Regions from separate parts of the Arthrobacter sp. CAN_A1 genome, predicted to be linked through region 2. Evidence: predicted binding sites of a transcription regulator. Region 2 holds the regulator's gene; the other holds the start of a gene.
The links. The regulator HrcA, encoded in region 2, represses chaperone genes, less so after heat shock. The targets are predictions, from matches to a motif close to TTNGCACTCGNNNNNNNCGAGTGCNAA.

Region 1: a site for HrcA is predicted at 1,655-1,681, ahead of groL (chaperonin GroEL). Genes of this name have one in related genera too.

The regions. Positions count from the first base shown of each region.
Region 1 is NZ_JADOUR010000007.1:123,531-126,945, forward strand. It holds gene groL (chaperonin GroEL) at 1-1,459, opposite strand, end outside; gene IWX62_RS10330 (LytR C-terminal domain-containing protein) at 1,989-2,654, opposite strand; gene IWX62_RS10335 (DUF3263 domain-containing protein) at 2,707-2,994, opposite strand; gene IWX62_RS10340 (uracil-DNA glycosylase) at 3,137-3,415, shown strand, end outside.
Region 2 is NZ_JADOUR010000004.1:81,909-85,323, forward strand. It holds gene IWX62_RS06235 (16S rRNA (uracil(1498)-N(3))-methyltransferase) at 1-195, opposite strand, end outside; gene dnaJ (molecular chaperone DnaJ) at 198-1,325, opposite strand; gene hrcA (heat-inducible transcriptional repressor HrcA) at 1,429-2,442, opposite strand; gene IWX62_RS06250 (DUF3097 family protein) at 2,594-3,415, shown strand, end outside.

The sequences.
Region 1 (3,415 bases), on a different contig from region 2:
GCAGGTCTTCGTAGACCCCGGTGGCAGCGTTCAGGCCGTGACCTGCAGGCAGGCCGCGAACCTTGTCGACAACCACGCCTGGCTCGAGGCCGGCGTTGAAGGCGATCTGCTTCAGCGGGGCGTCGATGGCAACGCGAACAATGTTCGCGCCGGTTGCCTCATCGCCTTCGAGCTGCAGCGATGCGAAGGCCTTGGCGCCAGCCTGGATGAGGGCAACGCCGCCACCGGCGACGATTCCCTCTTCGACTGCTGCCTTGGCGTTGCGGACTGCATCTTCGATGCGGTGCTTGCGCTCTTTGAGCTCAACCTCGGTTGCGGCTCCGGCCTTGATGACTGCAACCCCGCCAGCCAGCTTGGCCAGGCGTTCCTGCAGCTTCTCGCGGTCGTAGTCAGAATCGGAGTTCTCGATCTCGGCGCGGATCTGGCTGACGCGTCCAGCGATCTCCTCGGCGTTGCCTGAGCCTTCGACGATGGTGGTCTCGTCCTTGGTGACAACTACCTTGCGTGCGCTGCCCAGGAGGTCGAGGGTGGCGTTCTCGAGCTTGAGACCCACTTCCTCGGCGATAACCTGACCACCGGTGAGGATGGCGATGTCGGCCAGCTGGGCCTTGCGGCGGTCACCGAAGCCTGGAGCCTTGACGGCTACCGACTTGAACGTGCCACGGATCTTGTTGACTACCAGGGTGGCCAACGCTTCGCCTTCGATGTCTTCGGCGATGATCAGCAGCGGCTTGCCGGACTGCATGACCTTTTCAAGAACCGCAACGAGGTCCTTGACGTTGGAGATCTTGGAGTTGACGATCAGGATGTACGGGTCTTCCAGTACGGTTTCCTGACGCTCGGCGTCAGTAACGAAGTAACCGGAGATGTAACCCTTGTCGAACCGCATACCTTCGGTGAGCTCAAGCTCCAGGCCAAAGGTGTTGGACTCCTCGACGGTGATAACGCCTTCTTTGCCCACCTTGTCGAGTGCTTCGGCAATCAGGGCGCCAATTTCGTTGTCGCCGGCGGAGATGGATGCCGTGGCAGCAATCTCTTCCTTGGTTTCAATTTCCTTGGCGGAGGCGAGGAGCTCACGAGTGACCGCTTCTACAGCCTTCTCGATGCCGCGCTTCAGGCTCAGTGGGTCCGCGCCAGCGGCAACGTTCCGCAGGCCTTCCTTGACCAGGGCCTGGGCGAGGACGGTGGCGGTGGTGGTACCGTCGCCAGCGACGTCGTCAGTCTTCTTGGCAACTTCCTTAACCAGCTCTGCGCCGATCTTTTCGAACGGGTCGTCCAGTTCGATCTCCTTGGCGATGGATACACCATCGTTGGTGATCGTGGGGGCGCCCCACTTCTTCTCAAGGACGACGTTGCGGCCACGTGGGCCCAGCGTTACCTTGACGGCGTCGGCGAGGATGTTGAGTCCTCGCTCAAGGCCGCGGCGTGCCTCTTCATCAAAAGAAATGATCTTGGCCATAGTGGCTTAGGTCCTTTCGGGGACAGTACTGCTTATCAGCAAACATATGCTCACCTGCTGTGATGCCCGCGACGGACGGATATCAGCAGAACGATCTCTTTACGTCCTGCCGAGCACCTCACCACAGTGGTGTGCGTGTCACATCCAACCCCGCCAACGATTAGCAGTCAGCGGCTTAGAGTGCTAACTCAATAATTAGCACTCTGGCTGCCTGAGTGCAAGTGACGACTCTGCCATTGAGCACACGTGACACCGTGTACCACCGAGTCGTCAACGGTCCCGCGGCCCACCCGTGCGTCACGGAATCTGGCCGCCTCAGGCCAGTCTCCTGTGGCCAGCTGGGAGCTGATGCGCCCAACGGCGTCGTCGGCCTCCTGGTCCGTGGGCGGCGGGAAGTAGGGTCCGTTCCACAGATGCCAGTCCTGATGGGGACGGAGCCACTCGCGGTAAGCGGAAAGATCAGGGCTTTCCAGTCGCGGAGCCGGACCTGTTGCCCGTCAAGTGGAAGCATCAAGGCAACCCTCGCGGCCTACTGGAACGCGGGCCCGATCACCACGGTGAGGTCGGGAGACACCTCAGTGGTTTCAACCAGGGTGGGAATTCCCAGGATGCCAGCCAGCTCCTGCGCTGCAGCCAGCTGGGCACTGTTGTAGAAGATCACCGAGGTCTGCGGTGGGACACCACCCCAATCAGCGATCTGGCCCACAGTCCAGCCCCCGCCCGAGACCCGGTTGGCAGCCAAACTTGCCATCCCGCTGATCCCGGTTGAGTTGAAGACGTTCACCGGCTGGGTCCGGTCGACCGCCGATGGGTCCTCGCTTGGTGATGGCTCGTTGCCCGTCGGCTCGGAGTCGGTTGGCTCATCCTCGGTCGGCTCCGCGGAGGGGCCCGAGTCGGACGGGGAGGGGGTCGAGGATTCATTGTCGGTCGCCGACGACGGTGACGGCTCCGACGTGGCTGCCCCGGAGGACCGTGAGCTGGTGGCGAGGCTGGACGCCGGGTCTGCGCCCTCGCCAATGCCCAGCCGGGGGAGGATGAAGTAGGCGGCCAATCCGACGGCGAGCGCCAATACACCGACGATGATTTTTAAGGCCAGTCCGCTGGACCGTGGGGGAACCAGCCTTTCCCGGTGAACTCCCTGCCGCGATGCGGATTCGGGGATCTTGTCGAACTCGTCCCGGGGGTATTGGCTCATAGTGATGCGTCGTCCTTGGATTTTGGCGCTGGAAACAGGTCGCCGAGGGCGTTCAGATGTCAGCGCCGAGTCGGCGTGCCGAGCGCGCGCGCTGACGGGATGTACGTAGTCTACGCAGTCGTTTAACCAGCATGGGGTCGTGAGCCAGCGCCGCCTCGGTATCGATCATGGCATTGAGGATTTGGTAGTAGTGGGTGGCCGACAGGTCAAACAGTTCGCGGATGGCCTGCTCCTTGGCGCCGGAGTACTTCCACCACTGGCGCTCCAGAGCCAGCATCTGCTGCTCCCGATCCCCTAGAACGCCAGCCTGACGAGGGTTCTCCGGTTCCGGGTGCACCACACTGTCAGCCTTTGCTGCCTCAGTCACTACCGATCGCCCCTTAGCTGGATGCGGCGTGCTGACACGCCGCCTGGTCTGCCCTTTATGGTAATGGGGAATAACACGGTTGTCATTTGGCGCGCTGGGGCACAAGGATGGGACTGTGTCCGAATACCAGAGCGCCCTCTTCCCGGAGCCAACCCCGTCGCCCAAACCGCCCACCGGCCCGGGGAGCCCCGCGTTCCCTTTCGCGGCGCCCGTCCGGGTGGCCGACGTTGTGCACCCATCCTGGGCCGCCTCCCTCGCACCGGTGGAGCCGCAACTGCACCTTCTCGCCGATCGACTGCGAGCCGAGGTCAATGCCGGCACCGAGGTCCTTCCCTCACCGCAGCACATCCTTCGGGCGTTCAGCTACCCGCTGGATCAGGTCAAGGTGCTGATC
Region 2 (3,415 bases):
CACGTCCTGGCCCGTCCTGCTCACTGCCCCGACGATCCTCCGCCCGCGGCCGTCCGCGACGTCGATCATCTCGCCGACCGTCACCCGCTTGACGGTGGCGGCGTGCCGGGCCTCGGCGCCGGTGAGGATGAATTCCGAACCGGGCCGCGCCGCCGCAACGGCGTCGGGATCACCGAAATAGAGTGCGTTGCTCACGCCTAGAGGTTACCCAACCGTTCCCGCAGCTTCGCGAACACTCCTGACCCGTTGCTCGCCAGCTGGCCTTCAACGAATTCCTCACCCCGGAGTTCGGCGAGGCGGCGCAGCAGTTCCTCCTGGGCCTGGTCGATATTGCGCGGCGTTTCCACATTGAGGTGGACCTTGAGGTCTCCGCGCCCGTAGCCGCGCAGGTGGGTGACGCCGAGGCCGCGAAGGGTAACAATTTCCCCGGACTGGGTGCCGGCTTTGATTCCAAGCTCCTGGTCACCGTCGAACGAGGCGAGGTTCAGGGTAGTCCCCAGCGCGGCGGCGGTCATCGGCACGCTCAGGGTGACGTGGAGGTCGTCTCCCTCACGCAGGAAGGTGGGGTCCGGGTTGACCCTGATCTCCACGTACAGGTCGCCCTGGGGTCCGCCGGCGAGGCCGGCCTCGCCCTGGCCGCCCAGCTGGATCCGGGTGCCGGTGGAAACCCCCGCGGGCACCTTGATGGTGAGGCTGCGGCGGCTACGAACCCGGCCGTCACCGTTGCACTCGTTGCAGGGGTTAGGGATGACAGTGCCGAAGCCCTGGCAGGTACCACAGGCCGCGCTGGTCATCACCTGACCGAGGATGGACCGGACGGCGCGCTGCACCTGGCCCGAGCCACCACAAATGTCGCAGGTCCGGGGCGAGGTGCCCGCCTGGCAGCAGGACCCGTCACAGGTGGGGCAAACAGCAGCCGTGTCGACCTCGATCTTCTTGTTGATCCCGAAGACGGCATCGACCAGGTCGATGCGGACGGCTATGAGCGCATCCTGGCCGCGGCGGGTACGCGACGGCGGGCCGCTGGGACCGCCCCCGCCGAAGAAGGTTTCGAAGATGTCCTGGAACGCAAAGCCAGGACCGGCGTGTCCGCCGCCGAAGCCGTTGTCGGTCCCGTTTTCGTTACCCGTCGTGTCATACACCCGGCGTTTCTGCGGGTCCGACAGCACTTCGTACGCCCGGGTCACCAGCTTGAAATCCTCTGAGGCGTCCGGACCCGGGTTGACATCCGGGTGCAGCTTTCGCGCAAGCTTGCGGTAAGCCTTCTTGATCTCCTCGCCGCTGGCATCGCGGTTCACACCGAGGACTTCATAGTGATTACTCACTCCTGCACTTCACTTCCTATGTCACTGCCCGGGTGGGGATTTGGTGCCCACCCGGTATGGCTTGCTGTTGCTGGAACATATTCATTACTGCGATGGCCGCGGCCTAATCCGTCAGAATCCTCGACAGGTAGCGGGCCACCGCGCGCACCGCCGCCATCGAGGTGGGGTAGTCCATCCGTGTTGGCCCCAGGACTCCGACCTTGGCCAGCGAGTCCGGGCCGTATCCGGTGGCAATCACCGAGGCCTCGGCGAGTCCACCGTGCGGGTTTTCCCGCCCGATCCGCACCGAGACGCCAAACGCGTCGTGCTTCATTTCGGAGAGCAGGCGTAGCATCACCACCTGCTCCTCAAGGGCTTCCAGCACTGGTCCGATACTCAACGGGAAGTCTACTGTGGATCGCGCCAGGTTGGCTGTGCCAGCCATCACAATCCGGTCGTCACGGTTTATCCCGGCAAGTTGTTCAAGCGTTCGGGCGAGCGCAGTTCCTGCCCGGCGCTGCCTGAACGGCAGGGCGGCGACGGCGAGGGCGAGTTCCTGTGGGAGTGAGGTCAGCTTGATACCGGACACTGAGCCGAGAAAATGCTGCCGGAGTTCGGCGAGGCTGGCCTCCGGCACGGCTTCGGGAAGCGGCACCACCCGCTGCTGGACCGTTCCATTGGTGGCGATCAGCACCACGAGCACCTGGTTGGGGGCCAGCAGGACGAACTCAAGGTGGCGGACCGCCGCGTTGCCGAGGTGGGGGTACTGCACAACTGCCACCTGATTGGTCAGGTGGGAGAGGAGTCGGACGGTCCGGTCCATGACGTCGTCGAGGTCTTCAGCACCCTCCAGCAGGGCCTGGATGGCACGCTTCTCGGGCGCCGACAAGGGCTTAACCTCGGAAATCTGGTCAACGAACAGCCGATAGCCCTTGTCCGTGGGAATGCGACCCGAACTGGTGTGGGGCGCCGTGATCAGACCCTCTTCTTCAAGGACTGCCATATCGTTGCGGATCGTCGCCGATGACACTCCCAGCTGGTGGCGTTCCACCAGGGCCTTTGATCCCACCGGCTCCCGGGAATGCACATAGTCCTCGACGATGGCGCGCAACACCTCAAGTCGGCGTGGTTCGCTCACATTTCACCTCCGCACACGGTTCCCTGACACTTCCAGCAGATCTGGCACTCGACACGCCCAAGTGCCAAGTCTAGTACGTTCCAGAGGATTGTTAGCATTGAAAATCCCTGGCCGGACCGTCCAGCGGCGAGCCTGGAAGCGAGCAACAATCTTGTCAACATACGAATGGGGCGCGCAGGACATCTCCGCCCCGCGGCAGGTTTCCCTCCCCAAGGTTGCGGCCAGCGCCGGATTGGTGCTGGAGGACGTCCAGAGCGGTTATGTGGGCGCCGTGGTTCGGGTCGAGAAGTCCGGCGGCATGCACGTGATGGTGCTCGAGGACCGGCGCGGCAAACTCAAGACCTTCCCGCTGGGGTTCGGCTTCCACATCGATGGCGGCCCGGTGGAAGTGGTGGCCCCCACCGGACCGCCATCAGCGCCTGCCCGGCGGCTGACGGCGTCGGGCTCGGTGAGGGTTGATGGCGCCCGGGCGAGGACCGCGCGGGCCAGCAGGATCTGGGTGGAGGGCCAGCACGATGCCGAGCTGATCGAAAAGGTGTGGGGTGACGACCTGCGGCTCGAAGGGATCGTTGTGGAACCACTCCACGGCGTCGACGACCTGGCCGGGATGATCCGGTCCTTCGGCCCGGGGCCGAACCGTCGACTCGGCATCCTGGTCGACCACCTGGTGACCGGGTCGAAAGAGCAGCGCATTGCGCAGGAGGCCATGAAGGTACCCGGCGCGGCGTCGAACGTGCTCGTCGTCGGGCACCCCTATGTCGACGTGTGGCAAGCCATCAAACCGGCCGCCGTCGGGCTCACCGCCTGGCCCGTGGTCCCCCGTGGCCAGGACTGGAAGACGGGGATCCTTGCCGGCCTGGGCTGGCCGCACGCGGACAAGGCAGCCGTGGCGCATGGTTGGAAGCGCCTGTTGGGTTGCGTGACCAGCTACGCGGACCTCGAACCGTCCCTCCTCGGCAGGGTCGAAGAAGTC